3 regions of the Paenibacillus sp. M2 genome follow, and region 1 is predicted to be linked to each of the others. Evidence: a T-box and tRNA genes for the amino acid it is inferred to sense, from the RefSeq annotation. Region 1 holds a T-box; the other regions hold tRNA genes.
The links. A T-box is a leader RNA that pairs with one kind of tRNA and senses whether it is charged. The one in region 1 lies ahead of argS (arginine--tRNA ligase), so its partner is inferred to be a tRNA-Arg.
Positions count from the first base shown of each region.

Region 2: it encodes a tRNA-Arg, which carries the amino acid that the T-box ahead of argS (arginine--tRNA ligase) is inferred to sense. The anticodon was not compared.
Region 3: it encodes a tRNA-Arg, which carries the amino acid that the T-box ahead of argS (arginine--tRNA ligase) is inferred to sense. The anticodon was not compared.

Region 1 is NZ_CP169648.1:2,616,553-2,621,716, forward strand. Features, by position in the region: gene ACETMN_RS12145 (molybdenum cofactor biosynthesis protein B) at 1-473, opposite strand, end outside; gene ACETMN_RS12150 (CobW family GTP-binding protein) at 645-1,763, shown strand; gene ACETMN_RS12155 (four-helix bundle copper-binding protein) at 1,837-2,172, shown strand; T-box leader at 2,352-2,644, shown strand; gene argS (arginine--tRNA ligase) at 2,709-4,439, shown strand; gene ACETMN_RS12165 (ATP-binding cassette domain-containing protein) at 4,445-5,164, shown strand, end outside.
Region 2 is NZ_CP169648.1:5,788,317-5,793,480, reverse strand. Features, by position in the region: rRNA gene ACETMN_RS26580 (23S ribosomal RNA) at 1-1,314, shown strand, start outside; rRNA gene rrf (5S ribosomal RNA) at 1,394-1,510, shown strand; tRNA gene ACETMN_RS26570 (tRNA-Asn) at 1,594-1,669, shown strand; tRNA gene ACETMN_RS26565 (tRNA-Glu) at 1,674-1,745, shown strand; tRNA gene ACETMN_RS26560 (tRNA-Val) at 1,754-1,829, shown strand; tRNA gene ACETMN_RS26555 (tRNA-Met) at 1,847-1,920, shown strand; tRNA gene ACETMN_RS26550 (tRNA-Asp) at 1,948-2,025, shown strand; tRNA gene ACETMN_RS26545 (tRNA-Gly) at 2,050-2,124, shown strand; tRNA gene ACETMN_RS26540 (tRNA-Arg) at 2,131-2,207, shown strand; tRNA gene ACETMN_RS26535 (tRNA-Leu) at 2,224-2,302, shown strand; tRNA gene ACETMN_RS26530 (tRNA-Pro) at 2,310-2,383, shown strand; gene ACETMN_RS26525 (BofC C-terminal domain-containing protein) at 2,586-3,278, shown strand; gene ruvC (crossover junction endodeoxyribonuclease RuvC) at 3,595-4,098, shown strand; gene ruvA (Holliday junction branch migration protein RuvA) at 4,095-4,709, shown strand; gene ruvB (Holliday junction branch migration DNA helicase RuvB) at 4,765-5,164, shown strand, end outside.
Region 3 is NZ_CP169648.1:6,430,095-6,435,258, reverse strand. Features, by position in the region: rRNA gene ACETMN_RS29385 (23S ribosomal RNA) at 1-1,147, shown strand, start outside; rRNA gene rrf (5S ribosomal RNA) at 1,227-1,343, shown strand; tRNA gene ACETMN_RS29375 (tRNA-Asn) at 1,428-1,503, shown strand; tRNA gene ACETMN_RS29370 (tRNA-Thr) at 1,507-1,579, shown strand; tRNA gene ACETMN_RS29365 (tRNA-Glu) at 1,590-1,661, shown strand; tRNA gene ACETMN_RS29360 (tRNA-Val) at 1,669-1,744, shown strand; tRNA gene ACETMN_RS29355 (tRNA-Gln) at 1,755-1,829, shown strand; tRNA gene ACETMN_RS29350 (tRNA-Lys) at 1,839-1,914, shown strand; tRNA gene ACETMN_RS29345 (tRNA-Leu) at 1,921-2,001, shown strand; tRNA gene ACETMN_RS29340 (tRNA-Gly) at 2,012-2,086, shown strand; tRNA gene ACETMN_RS29335 (tRNA-Arg) at 2,094-2,170, shown strand; tRNA gene ACETMN_RS29330 (tRNA-Pro) at 2,185-2,258, shown strand; tRNA gene ACETMN_RS29325 (tRNA-Gly) at 2,270-2,340, shown strand; gene ACETMN_RS29320 (WGxxGxxG family protein) at 2,576-2,929, opposite strand; gene ppc (phosphoenolpyruvate carboxylase) at 3,508-5,164, shown strand, end outside.

The DNA of each region.
Region 1 (5,164 bases):
AAAATGAGTTTTTCCATGGCCAATTTGACAGCTCCTTTGGAGCCCGGCATGGAGAAGACGGCTGTGCGTCCAATCGTTCCGGCGACGGCTCTGCTCAGGATGGCAGCGGAACCGATATCCTCGGTGTAACTGAGAAAACGGAAGATCTCACCAAAGCCCGGAAGTTCCTTGTCGAGTAGCGAGGATACCGCTTCGTAGGTTGTATCTCGGGGTGCAATCCCTGTTCCCCCGCTGAGCAGCACGGCTTCGATATCATCACGAACAGCTGCATCTTGCAGGATGCTTCGAATGTTCTCCGTTTCATCTGGAGTGATGATGTATTCAACAATCTGATAACCCGCTTCACTCAGAAGCTGGTGCATGAGCTGGCCACTGGTATCGGTGTCTTTGGTGCGTGTGTCCGACACTGTAACTATCATGCATGATACCGTGGTCGGAGCTTCCTGGCGATGTTGTTCCACTGAATTAGTCATGAAACTTCCTCCTTCAATCAACATGTCCTCATAGCATAGACCATCCGTTAACATCAGGCAATGTACTGGGGAAGAATTGAACATGATTGCATAACGAATGCGGGATGGTGTACACTCGCTAGATATAGATAGACTAGGTTACAAGAAGGACAATCAGAGAGGTGTATACGCATGAATGAAACAATTTTAAAAGAACAATCCATACCTGTATATATACTTTCAGGTTTTTTGGGAAGTGGAAAAACAACACTGCTTGTTCAGTTGATCGAACATTGGCAACAGCAGGGTTTGCGTCCCGCAGTGGTTATGAATGAGTTAGGCGAAGTCAATCTGGATGGTCAGATTGTGGATTCCACCGTTCCGATGACCGAGATGTTAGGTGGCTGTATCTGTTGTACCGTACGTGGTGACTTGGGATTGCAACTTGCTGATCTCGTTCAAGAGGAATCACCGGATGTGATCGTTATTGAAGCAACCGGTGCGGCAAATCCAATGGAGATTCTGGATGCGGTAACGGAAACCTCGCTCTACATGCGACTGGAACTGAAAAGTCTCATTACCGTTGTGGATACGGCACATCTATCTGGTTTGTATCAGGAGCAGAAGGGGCAGACCTTTAAACTGATGCAGGAGCAGATTCGCTGTGCGTCTGTGCTTCTCTTGAACAAAACGGATCGGGTGAGCGCACAGGAACTGAAGGATCTGGAACAGCTTTTGGCAAAATGGAATGGCTTCGCACCTGTAATCCCTACGGTCAAATGTGAGGTGGAGATGGATATGTTGCTTCGCAGCGGGGCAGACGTACACGTGCGTGATTCAGCTTCTGAAGCAGGTAAGCCAGCTCACCAAGAGCATCATGTGCATACGGAAACCTGTGGTACACATGGCTGCAATCATGGACATGAACATACTGATCATACAGTCCAAGGCGATGATACGAATACTGACGCATCCCATAGCCCTGTCCATGCCCACAGTCACGAGCATTCCGCTCCTCATGCATCACACGAACATGTCATGGTATATACGCATTATTTCAGTCAACCGGTGAACAGCGAGGCGTTTGAACAATTTGTATCCGCATTGCCACGTGATGTGTATCGAGCAAAAGGCATTTTATCGTTTAGTGACACGGCGAGTCGCTTCTGGTTCCAGTATGCCTACCGTGAATCGGACTACATGAAGATCACACCTCAGGGAGATGTCCCTAATGTTGCTGTGTTTATAGGTGAACATTTTGACCAAACTGTCATTCGTGACCAATTACTGGAATTGGAAGCGATAAAGTAGGTTAGATGATTCAATATTCCTCCGAACTGGGTATTAAGATGCATAGCAAACTTTGCCTGGGAGGTAACTTTAAATGACACAACAACAATATCAACAATGTATCGATGCTTGCCTGGAGTGCATGAATGCATGCAACGTATGTTACATATCGAGTCTGAAAGAATATGAACTGGCAATGTTGCGTGATTGCATTCGTTTGAATCGGGAATGTGCGGAGATCTGCAGTTTTGCTGCACAAGCGATGACACGTGGAAGTGATTTCATTGCTGAAATATGCGAATTGTGTGTGAAAGCTTGTGAAGCTTGCGCCGCAGAGTGTGGCAAACACAACCACGATCACTGCCAAGCATGTGCAGAGGCTTGCCGCAGCTGTGCAGAAGCTTGCCGATTGATGGCAGCAGTAGCGTAAATATTATTTCACTGGAATATATAATTAAAACCGATAATGACCGTTGTCCCCTAAGGGAAGGCAGTGTACACAAGCATCTGAGACGATGTGCCTATGTGTTGCCTTTCAGTAGGGGATTTTTAATGCAGGTTGCCAAGTCTGATCGTGGTATGTATAATGATGGCAATGAATTGAAACGAAGAATATCAATGATCGGGAGAGTAGCCAGATCCATACATGACAGCGAGCCGGGAGAGGTGGAAGCCGGTATGACATGACCTGAGTGAACCGCACCCGTGAGATGGTTATCCGAAAAGATGTACGTATCCCAATTGGGGATAGGCCAGATCTGTCTGAGGGTAACCCGGCTTGCGACCGTTATACGCATCGAGCGGAACAGGTTCTACGGGTATGCATGTTGATGCATATGAAGAGCAGCCTGTTCACCTAGAGTGGTACCGCGGGAACTGTTAAGTCAGCTCTCGTCTCTTATGTAGAGACGAGAGCTTTTTTGTGTTTATTTTTAGCCACTAATGAATGGATAAGGAGTGTTAGACATGTTGATGAAGCAGGCTGCGGCCGATATTGCCCCTTTAACGGGATTGAATGAACAAGAGGTTATGAGATTATTGGAAGTTCCACCACAAGCGGAGATGGGTGATGCAGCATTCCCTTGTTTTGCATTGGCGAAGTCATTAAAAAAAGCACCGGCAGTCATTGCAACTGAGCTCGCAACGGGATTACAGGCATCTGGAATTGAAGCGACTCCCGCCGGGCCGTATGTAAATATCCGTTTCAATCGGGAGAAGCTCGCGCCGAATCTGCTGAAAGAACTGGGGAATGCGGCATTTGGTAAGCTTCAGCTTGGTCAGGGTTCGCGTGTTGTGATTGATATGTCTTCCCCTAACATCGCAAAACCCTTCGGAATCGGACATTTGCGTTCTACTGTAATCGGTGCAGCACTGTATCGGTTGTATAACGAAGCAGGTTATACCTCCGTAAGTGTGAATCATCTGGGAGACTGGGGAACCCAGTTTGGCAAGCAGATCGCAGCATACAAACGGTGGGGCAATGATGAAGCGCTGCAGGCAGACCCGATCCGTACTTCTCTGGAGCTGTACGTGCGCTTCCACGATGAGGCGGAGAACGATCCTTCACTGGAGATTGAGGCACGCGAGTGGTTCCGCAAGCTGGAGCAAGGAGATGATGAAGCACAGCGGTTATGGGCATTCTTTGTGGAAGTGAGCATGAAGGAATTCAACCGGATGTATGAACGTCTGAATGTACAGTTCGACCATACGCTGGGAGAGAGCTTTTACAATGACAAGATGGGCGCAGTGGTTGAAGAACTCAAGACAAAAGGTTTACTTGAAGAGAGTGACGGAGCACTCGTGGTACGCTTAGAGGATGAGAACATGCCCCCGTGTCTGATTATCAAAAAAGATGGCACAACGATCTATCCTACACGGGATTTGGCTACGGCGGTTTATCGTCATGATGTGATGAAGGCAGATCGGTTGTTATACGTGGTCGGAGGCGAGCAGAAGTTACATTTCCGTCAGGTATTTGCGGTCCTATCCCGGATGGGTCATGAATGGTCTGCGAAGTGTGAACATATCCCGTTTGGCCTAATGCGTTTTGAGGGACGGAAAATGTCTACCCGCCGCGGTAAAGTTGTCTTTTTGCAGGAAGTGTTGGATGAGGCAGTTGCTCGTGCTTTGCAGATTATTCAGGAGAAAAACCCGAATCTGGAGAACCCTCAGAAGGTGGCTGAGGCTGTTGGTGTAGGTGCCATTGTCTTCGGTGATCTGCGGAATAATCGGTTAAACGATGTGGACTTCTCCCTGGAAGATGCGGTGAGTTTTGAAGGGGAGACCGGACCTTATGTGCAATACACCCATGCTCGGATTCAAAGTGTGGTTGCCAAGGCAGAAGAGGCGATCCGTATGGAAAATGAAAACCCATTGACTAAACCCAACCTTGCGGAAGGTGAGAATAACACAGAAACCACTTCATCCCTTATCGGAGATACCTCATGGGCATTGCTGAAACTGCTTGGTGATTATCCCGAGTATCTGGAAAAAGCAATTCATCGGAATGAGCCTTCGGTCATTGCCAAATATACAATAGATGTCGCTCAAGCGTTCAACCGCTTCTATCACGCCGAACGGATTGCGGATGCGTCATCTGATGTAAGATCCTTCCGGGTGGCATTGGCCAAACGGACTGCCGAACGACTCGCGTACAGTTTACATTTGCTAGGTGTGCAGGCCCCGGAACGGATGTGATCCCAATGACATGGAGTACACGTGGTATTTTCAAGAAGTCGGATCAAGCTACACCAGACTCATCAGTCCGAGGTATATTGCTTCAACAAGTGAGCAAGCGATTAGGTCATGCTCAGGTACTGAATCAAATTAATCTGGAAGTGAAACAGGGTGAATGTGCTGTGCTTGTTGGCAGAAACGGCTCGGGAAAAAGCACGTTGCTACGTATGTTGGCAGGTATTTTGTTACCCGATACAGGATCGATCCAGCGCACAATGAAGGGTTCTGATGGGTATGCAGTAGATGGCCTGCCACGTTTACCCTTTATATCTAGGGAGTACTTGTGGGACATGGGACGGATTCGGGGCATTCGCCCCGAAGAACTACGTGGGCGGATAAGAGAACTTAGTGAACTTTTATATCTGGATACCGCGATCGATCAGAAGTTACCCCTATTATCCAAGGGCACATTGCAAAAAGTGAATTTGATTCAGGCCCTGTTACCTGGACCGGGTGGTCTCTTGCTGTTGGATGAACCGTTGTCTGGCTTGGATATTCCAGCTCAAGAGGGCATTGTATCCTTATTGGGGCAATGGAAGGATGAAGGGACATCCATCGTTACAGCTTGTCATGAACCGTTGCTTATTGAACGTTTGGCAGACCAGGTGATTGTGTTGAAGAAAGGCCGCGTGCTCCGCTACTGGAGTCGTGAAGATATACTACAAGCTGGCGAACCCGCTGTACGT
Region 2 (5,164 bases), 3.2 Mb from region 1:
GCCAAGAAAAGCCTCTAGCCAGGTGAAGGTGCCCGTACCGCAAACCGACACAGGTAGGCGAGAAGAGTATTCTAAGGCGCGCGGAAGAACTCTCGTTAAGGAACTCGGCAAAATGACCCCGTAACTTCGGGAGAAGGGGTGCCCCGGTAGTGTGAATAGCACGAGGGGGCCGCAGTGAAAAGGCCCAAGCGACTGTTTAGCAAAAACACAGGTCTGTGCGAAGCCGTAAGGCGAAGTATACGGGCTGACGCCTGCCCGGTGCTGGAAGGTTAAGGGGAGTGGTTAGGGAGTAATCCCGAAGCTGTGAACCGAAGCCCCAGTAAACGGCGGCCGTAACTATAACGGTCCTAAGGTAGCGAAATTCCTTGTCAGGTAAATTCTGACCCGCACGAATGGCGTAACGACTTGGGCGCTGTCTCAACGAGAGATCCGGTGAAATTTTAATACCTGTGAAGATGCAGGTTACCCGCGACAAGACGGAAAGACCCCATGGAGCTTTACTGCAGCTTGATATTGAATTTGGGTACGATCTGTACAGGATAGGTGGGAGCCTTTGAAGCATGAGCGCCAGCTTGTGTGGAGGCAACGTTGGGATACCACCCTGATCGTATCTAGGTTCTAACCTGGTACCGTAATCCGGTGCGGGGACAGTGTCAGGTGGGCAGTTTGACTGGGGCGGTCGCCTCCTAAAGAGTAACGGAGGCGCCCAAAGGTTCCCTCAGAATGGTTGGAAATCATTCGAAGAGTGCAAAGGCATAAGGGAGCTTGACTGCGAGACCTACAAGTCGAGCAGGGACGAAAGTCGGGCTTAGTGATCCGGTGGTACCGCATGGAAGGGCCATCGCTCAACGGATAAAAGCTACCCTGGGGATAACAGGCTTATCTCCCCCAAGAGTCCACATCGACGGGGAGGTTTGGCACCTCGATGTCGGCTCATCGCATCCTGGGGCTGAAGTAGGTCCCAAGGGTTGGGCTGTTCGCCCATTAAAGCGGTACGCGAGCTGGGTTCAGAACGTCGTGAGACAGTTCGGTCCCTATCTGTCGTGGGCGTAGGAAATTTGAGAGGAGCTGTCCTTAGTACGAGAGGACCGGGATGGACGTACCGCTGGTGTACCAGTTGTTCCGCCAGGAGCACCGCTGGGTAGCTATGTACGGACGGGATAAACGCTGAAAGCATCTAAGCGTGAAGCCCCCCTCAAGATGAGATTTCCCAGTATGTAAGACCCCTTGAAGACGACGAGGTAGATAGGCTGGGGGTGGAAGTGCAGCAATGCATGGAGCTGACCAGTACTAATCGGTCGAGGGCTTATCCAATAGCAAGTGATAATTCGCATGTTTCGTTTCGAATCTAGTTTTCAGAGAACGATCTCTGAAATGTAAGCACAGCTATGCGTTTGGTGGCGATGGCGGAGGGGTTCCACACGTACCCATCCCGAACACGACCGTTAAGCCCTCTAGCGCCGATGGTACTTGGACCGCAGGGTCCTGGGAGAGTAGGACGCCGCCAAGCGAACTCTTTCATCATACATAGAAAACAGGCTCTGCATGTGGACGTTGTACGATGAATTGCATTTGCACTGCAAATGCATATATTCCCTGATAGCTCAGTTGGTAGAGCACTCGACTGTTAATCGAGTTGTCACAGGTTCGAGCCCTGTTCGGGGAGCCATTAAGGCCCGTTGGTCAAGGGGTTAAGACACCTCCCTTTCACGGAGGTAACAGGGGTTCGAATCCCCTACGGGTCATATAAGTTGGAGGCTTAGCTCAGCTGGGAGAGCATCTGCCTTACAAGCAGAGGGTCGGGGGTTCGATCCCCTCAGCCTCCACCATATAAACTTTATAACGACGCGGGGTGGAGCAGCCCGGTAGCTCGTCGGGCTCATAACCCGAAGGCCGCAGGTTCAAATCCTGCCCCCGCAATTATACTTTCCTTTGAGAAAGTGATCTGGAACCGTGGTGTAGTTGGCCTAACATGCCTGCCTGTCACGCAGGAGATCGCGGGTTCGAATCCCGTCGGTTCCGCCATTTTTATATTTATTAATACCGTATGCGGAAGTGGCTCAGCGGTAGAGCATCGCCTTGCCAAGGCGAGGGTCGCGGGTTCGATTCCCGTCTTCCGCTCCAATATTTGCGCCCTTAGCTCAGCTGGATAGAGCGTTTGACTACGAATCAAAAGGCCGGGAGTTCGAATCTCTCAGGGCGCGCCATTATAACTTCAAATTTGCCGGCGTGGCGGAATGGCAGACGCGCTCGACTCAAAATCGAGTGGGAAACCGTGGAGGTTCGAGTCCTCTCGCCGGTATATATAACGGGATGTAGCTCAGCTTGGTAGAGCACCTGGTTTGGGACCAGGGGGTCGCATGTTCAAATCGTGTCATCCCGATCTCTAAAAACACTATCTATAATTAGATAGTGTTTTTTTATATTTATCTATATAAGATTCTATAAATGCAGGTTCCGGTATTCACTATGACAAGTTCTCTAACCTAACACATGTGTGTTCCTTCTTCAGCGATAAGTTAGTTGTGCATAAAGCCTCAGTCTTTAGGTCACAATAGGTTTAAAAAGTGATAGAAGGGGTTCATGTGAACACGTTTAACTTCAGAAAACAATTCAAGAGACGCTGGCGACGGTGGAAACGAACAGTATGGATGACGGCGGCTCTGCTTGCAGTTACGATATTGGCTTATAGCGGGTTGTCCATCTCATCGGCGATTGAGCGTTTGCTGACAACTAATTTTAGTGAGGCAACCAGTGTGATGGGGCCTGTTACGCAGGAAACAAGATCTGAACAGGAGATTCAGGCGTTAGTAGAGCAACTTGATTCTGATCCGGATCATTTGACAAGTGTGGTTTTGGAAACACAGTACATCTGCGGAGTGGAGACAGAGCAGTTAGGCAAGATGGCTAGACCGCAGTTGAAGATGCTCCTTGCTCAACATCCGGAATGGGATGCTACCGTCGGAACATCAGATGAGTTGCATTTGAAGCAACGTGTAGATGATCTTTCACCGCTTTGTAAACAGCAGGCGTATATCAGCATAGATGCTGTAGGGAACCTTAATTTGTACGAGGGTAAGCCAGCAAAAGAGAAGGTTATTCGTACGTTCTTTCAATTGGATGTTGGGACGTTGGAAAGTTCTTTGCCTGAAGGGGTGCTGGATCAATTGCAGCAGGGGATTCGGATTCAGGACAAGGATGAGTATGATAGCGTGATTTCTACGTTCAGTGACTACGCCGTGGATGAAGATCATCATTTAATCCGTAATGGCGGGTAATCCAAACGTCCTCACCTACAGTACTAAGATTGTGAAGTACTGAAACGATGGTGAAATGAGTGGCAATAGCAATAACATTGATGGTTTAGGGAACCAAGCGTTACACCCAAATATATGTGGAATATGATGAAGGACATCGAAGAGATGTCCTTTTGTCGTTTATACTGAAATAGTTGAAAATACGAATAAACATGTAAAAATTCCGCGAATAAAGACGAGTAATCAGTTAGACAAAGTTTTTCCTGCCGCAGGGTCTATCTTTTGTTATAATGAAATGAACGATACATATGTTCGCTTTTGTGAGGGAGAGATGGTTTTGCGTTTTTTGGGAATTGACCCGGGTATTGCGATTGTTGGTTTTGGTTTTGTGGATAAAATCGGCAGTAAGGTGGTACCCGTACAATATGGATGTATTCAGACGGAAGCTCATACCCCTGAAGAGGAACGGTTGCTTCACGTATATGAAGGTATGGTGCAATTGATTGATAAATACAAACCTGACGCAGTAGCGCTAGAGAAACTTTTTTTCAACCGGAACGTTACAACAGCAATGTCTGTCAGTCAGGCGAGAGGCGTTATGGTACTCGCTGCCGCGCAGAAGGGTTTACCTATTGCAGAGTATACGCCAATGCAGATCAAGCAGGCTGTTGTGGGGTACGGTAAAGCGGAGAAGAAGCAAGTACAGGAGATGGTCAAAATGTTCTTGCGTCTTCAGGTCGTTCCTAAGCCGGATGACGTAGCGGATGCATTAGCTGTAGCCGTGTGCCACGCACACTCTTATACATTAAATTCCAAGTTGAATGAGGTATTGCGAAAATGATTGATTTTCTAAGAGGACAGTTCATTCATGTAGAGAATGATTATATTGTTCTGGATGTTCATGGTGTAGGGTATCGCGTATTCTGTCCGAATCCATTTGCGTTTGCCAAGCAAGAAGGCGAAATTACGGTGTACACTCACCATCATGTGCGTGAGGATGCGATGTTGCTGTTTGGATTTGTTACCCGGGACGAGCAGCGTTTGTTCCGTAAACTGATTGAAGTATCCGGTATCGGTCCAAAAGTAGCTCTGGGCATACTCGCTGGAGGTACACCAGAACATGTGGTTACGGCGATTTATCAGGAGAATCTTACGTTCTTGACCAAATTGCCAGGCATCGGCAAGAAGACTGCACAACGCATGATTCTGGATCTCAAGGATAAGCTGGATAGCTTTGGTGCGGCAGCGTATGCAACAGGTTTGTTCGCTCCTCCATCGGAAGAGTCGGGAAGTGGTTCAGCCTGGGATGAGGCACGTGAAGGTCTCAAGGCACTTGGGTATACTGACAGTGAGCTTGATAAAGTATGGCTCAAATTGAAAAAGGATGTTACTACAGCAGATTCCGTTGATGTGTTGATGAAAAAGGCGCTGCAAATGCTGTTTACGGGATAATACAAATTGCATATTATAATATAGCTGTAGCCTGCAAAAAAAGGTAGGGATGAACATGGATGATCGGATTATTTCCGCGAACCTGATGATGGAGGACCAAAATGTTGAGTTGAGTCTTCGTCCCCGGTATCTGAATGAATATATCGGGCAGAATCAGGTGAAGGAAAATTTAAAGATATATATTGAAGCTGCCAAATTCCGTAATGAGGCATTGGATCACGTTTTGTTATATGGCCCACCTGGACTGGGTAAAACAACACTTGCCAACATTATTGCCAACGAACTGGGTGTTAATTTACGAACTACGTCAGGACCGGCTATTGAACGCCCGGGTGATCTTGCAGCATTGTTAACCAATCTGCAGGAAGGCGATGTCCTGTTTATTGATGAGATTCATCGTTTGCATCGTACAGTTGAAGAAGTCATGTACCCCGCTATGGAAGATTCCGCATTGG
Region 3 (5,164 bases), 3.5 Mb from region 1:
GGCCGCAGTGAAAAGGCCCAAGCGACTGTTTAGCAAAAACACAGGTCTGTGCGAAGCCGTAAGGCGAAGTATACGGGCTGACGCCTGCCCGGTGCTGGAAGGTTAAGGGGAGTGGTTAGGGAGTAATCCCGAAGCTGTGAACCGAAGCCCCAGTAAACGGCGGCCGTAACTATAACGGTCCTAAGGTAGCGAAATTCCTTGTCAGGTAAATTCTGACCCGCACGAATGGCGTAACGACTTGGGCGCTGTCTCAACGAGAGATCCGGTGAAATTTTAATACCTGTGAAGATGCAGGTTACCCGCGACAAGACGGAAAGACCCCATGGAGCTTTACTGCAGCTTGATATTGAATTTGGGTACGATCTGTACAGGATAGGTGGGAGCCTTTGAAGCATGAGCGCCAGCTTGTGTGGAGGCAACGTTGGGATACCACCCTGATCGTATCTAGGTTCTAACCTGGTACCGTAATCCGGTGCGGGGACAGTGTCAGGTGGGCAGTTTGACTGGGGCGGTCGCCTCCTAAAGAGTAACGGAGGCGCCCAAAGGTTCCCTCAGAATGGTTGGAAATCATTCGAAGAGTGCAAAGGCATAAGGGAGCTTGACTGCGAGACCTACAAGTCGAGCAGGGACGAAAGTCGGGCTTAGTGATCCGGTGGTACCGCATGGAAGGGCCATCGCTCAACGGATAAAAGCTACCCTGGGGATAACAGGCTTATCTCCCCCAAGAGTCCACATCGACGGGGAGGTTTGGCACCTCGATGTCGGCTCATCGCATCCTGGGGCTGAAGTAGGTCCCAAGGGTTGGGCTGTTCGCCCATTAAAGCGGTACGCGAGCTGGGTTCAGAACGTCGTGAGACAGTTCGGTCCCTATCTGTCGTGGGCGTAGGAAATTTGAGAGGAGCTGTCCTTAGTACGAGAGGACCGGGATGGACGTACCGCTGGTGTACCAGTTGTTCCGCCAGGAGCACCGCTGGGTAGCTATGTACGGACGGGATAAACGCTGAAAGCATCTAAGCGTGAAGCCCCCCTCAAGATGAGATTTCCCAGTATGTAAGACCCCTTGAAGACGACGAGGTAGATAGGCTGGGGGTGGAAGTGCAGCAATGCATGGAGCTGACCAGTACTAATCGGTCGAGGGCTTATCCAATAGCAAGTGATAATTCGCATGTTTCGTTTCGAATCTAGTTTTCAGAGAACGATCTCTGAAATGTAAGCACAGCTATGCGTTTGGTGGCGATGGCGGAGGGGTTCCACACGTACCCATCCCGAACACGACCGTTAAGCCCTCTAGCGCCGATGGTACTTGGACCGCAGGGTCCTGGGAGAGTAGGACGCCGCCAAGCGAACTCTTTCATCATACATAGAAAACAGGCTCTGCATGTGGACGTTGTACGATGAATTGCATTTGCCCTGCAAATGCATATTATTCCCTGATAGCTCAGTTGGTAGAGCACTCGACTGTTAATCGAGTTGTCACAGGTTCGAGCCCTGTTCGGGGAGCCATTCGCTCTCATAGCTCAGTAGGTAGAGTGCATCCATGGTAAGGATGAGGTCACCGGTTCGATCCCGGTTGAGAGCTTTGGAAATGGGGCCCGTTGGTCAAGGGGTTAAGACACCTCCCTTTCACGGAGGTAACAGGGGTTCGAATCCCCTACGGGTCATATAGTTGGAGGCTTAGCTCAGCTGGGAGAGCATCTGCCTTACAAGCAGAGGGTCGGGGGTTCGATCCCCTCAGCCTCCACCATATTTTTTATTGGGGATTAGCCAAGCGGTAAGGCAACGGACTTTGACTCCGTCATGCATAGGTTCAAATCCTATATCCCCAGCCATTTTAGTATGAGTCATTAGCTCAGTTGGTAGAGCACCTGACTTTTAATCAGGGTGTCGAAGGTTCGAGCCCTTCATGACTCACCATCATATGCGCGTGTGGCGGAATTGGCAGACGCACTAGACTTAGGATCTAGCGTCTTTGACGTGGGGGTTCAAGTCCCTCCACGCGCATCCTTCATTTGCGGAAGTGGCTCAGCGGTAGAGCATCGCCTTGCCAAGGCGAGGGTCGCGGGTTCGATTCCCGTCTTCCGCTCCAATATTTTGCGCCCTTAGCTCAGCTGGATAGAGCGTTTGACTACGAATCAAAAGGCCGGGAGTTCGAATCTCTCAGGGCGCGCCATTATTTTTTAGTATCGGGATGTAGCTCAGCTTGGTAGAGCACCTGGTTTGGGACCAGGGGGTCGCATGTTCAAATCGTGTCATCCCGATTTTTGCTTATGCGGGTGTAGTTCAATGGTAGAACTTTAGCCTTCCAAGCTAATAGCGTGGGTTCGATTCCCATCACCCGCTTACAGGATACAATGAAAGAGCCTTTGCAGATGCAGAGGCTCTTTCATTTTTATTAACGTAAGAATTAGCAGTTATTTTATATAATATTTTATGTAAGAAACAGTACAGGTTTGTTTAAAAAAAGAGCCAAGACCTCCCTATTTCAATAGTGAAGGGGTCTTGGCTCTTCTGTTTATCTCTGTGGATGAGCTGCTTCTAAGACATAGCAGCTATTGTATAGTGACGTGATTACAATTTAACGTTCGTTGTGATCCGTCACTCTTTTACGCATGCCCGCTAAACCAAGCAGCCCTAGCAAACCAAGCCAGCCCCAATCCATGCCGTTGTCACGGTTGGTTGTTGTGGCGTTAGCACGAACACTGTTGGTACGATAGTCACCATTGTTGCGGTAGTTTCCATCCATGTTCATATTCATGTTGGAATTAGTGTTTGTGCGATCCATGTAGTTGGTGTCCTGATAAGACCGGACACGTGATCCATTAGTGTTGGTATCCATTCCTTTGGACATTTGACCATCAGCAGCAGCAGGGCCAGCCATCGCGGCCACCAGAAGCACGGAAGCAATAATTGTTGTACCTTTTTTCATCATTTGGATTCCTCCTTTTTAGTAAGAGCTACAGATTAATCTGCCCAAAAAGCTAAGAACATTATGTAGAAATGGTCTGTTAAGATATCCCTAAGTTTACAGTAGGTTAGGTATATACATAAGAACCTCCCCTAATAAGCAGACTTGTCGTGGGAAGAAATTTATAATTACATCTTTAATTTATTGCGTCACTGTGGTAAAGTATACAAAAGCTTGCTTTGCCGGTCATGTTTCTTTGTATATCATCTGTTCTCAAATAATGAAATTATGCAGTTTAACCTTAATATCAGGTACATTGGATCATATCTATAAGAACTGTATATTTATGAGTTTTTAAGAATAGGTATGAGACTTTTGATTTATCTAAAGTACGTGAAAAAGGTATCATGCGACAGTATATGACCATTAATTGAAGCAGAACAAGAAAATGAATAAAAAAGCGTGTTTTTGTGCTGTAAATCGGGGATAATCCCCATTTTTTCTAATAGAAAAATAAAGATTTTCGTACCATTTTATTGTATGATGTTATGAAGGTGTCAAATTTACGTGTACGAATGGAACGATCAGATGGGAGGATAAGCATGACTGAAACTATGGTAACCGCCAGCAAAAGCCAATCCAACAACCTGCTTCGGCGAGACGTGCGGTTCCTGGGCAATATACTCGGAGAAGTTCTTGTCCATCAAGGCGGCACGGAGCTTCTAGATATCGTTGAGAAGATTCGGGAAACGAGCAAATCGTTGCGTGCAGAATTTCTGCCAGAACTCTATGCAGAGTTCAAAACGATGATCCAGGAATTAGACTCGGACAATCGTCACCAGGTTATTCGGGCTTTCGCTATTTATTTTCAATTAGTTAATATTGCTGAACAAAACCATCGGATCCGGCGTAAACGGGATTATGAACGTTCTGCTGGGGACGCTGTGCAGCCAGGATCGATTGAGAAAGCAGTACAGGATCTTAAGGAACGTGGACTGTCTCATACAGAGGTGGAAGAGATTCTCGACGATTTGTCGTTGGAACTTGTTATGACAGCTCACCCAACTGAAGCCATGCGCCGGGTTATTCTGGACATCCATAAACGGATATCCGAAGATGTCATGCTACTTGATAATCCTACGCTGACGTTGCGTGAACGTGAACAGTTGCGTGAGAAACTGCTGAATGAGGTTATTACACTTTGGCAGACAGATGAACTCCGCGACCGCAAACCGACTGTACTCGATGAAGTGCGGAACGGGATGTATTACTTTCATGAAACGTTGTTCCACGTACTTCCGGATGTATATCAGGAGCTGGAACGCTGCCTGAACAAATTTTATCCTGACCATGACTGGCATGTGCCGACGTATTTGCGGTTCGGTTCCTGGATCGGTGGAGACCGGGATGGAAATCCTTCGGTAACTTCAGATGTAACATGGCAGACGTTGTTGATGCAACGCAAGCTCGCTTTGCGTGAATACCAACGGATTATGATTGAACTTATGGGCCATCTCAGCTTCAGCACGAACATCATCCACGTATCGGATGAGCTGGTGCAGTCTATTGAGCAGGACCGTAGTTGTGTAACGTTGAAAAAGGTGGATATGTGGCGAAATGAAAAAGAGCCATATCGCATCAAATTGGCCTATATGATTGCCAAGTTGAACAATGTACTGGATGAGAACAAATTAGGTCAGGCTGACCGTTATCATAGTGCTCAGGATTTGATTGATGATCTGATGATTATTGATCGAAGTCTGCGCCATCATTTTGCCGATTACGTAGCGGATACAACTATTCGCAAAATGATTCGTCAAGTCGAGTTGTTTGGTTTCCATACCGCAGCATTGGATGTGCGTCAGCACAGTCAGGAGCATGAAAATGCGATGTCGGAGATTTTGGCGAAAATGAACATTGTAGAAGATTATGCGCGTCTAACTGAAGACGGTAAAATCGATCTGCTTGCTCGTTTGCTGGATGATCCGCGTCCTCTTACTTCTCCTTATCACCAATACACGGAGGGAACCAAAGAGTGTCTGGATGTCTTCCGTACCATTAAGCGTGCCCAGAACGAATTTGGGACCGGCTGTATCACAAGTTACCTGATCAGTATGACGCAGGGCGCAAGTGACTTGCTGGAGGTTATGGTATTTGCCAAGGAAGTGGGCTTATTCACCAAAGGTCACAACGGTGACGTTGTATCTACACTTCAAGCGGTACCACTGTTTGAAACGATTGATGATCTACATGCGGCTT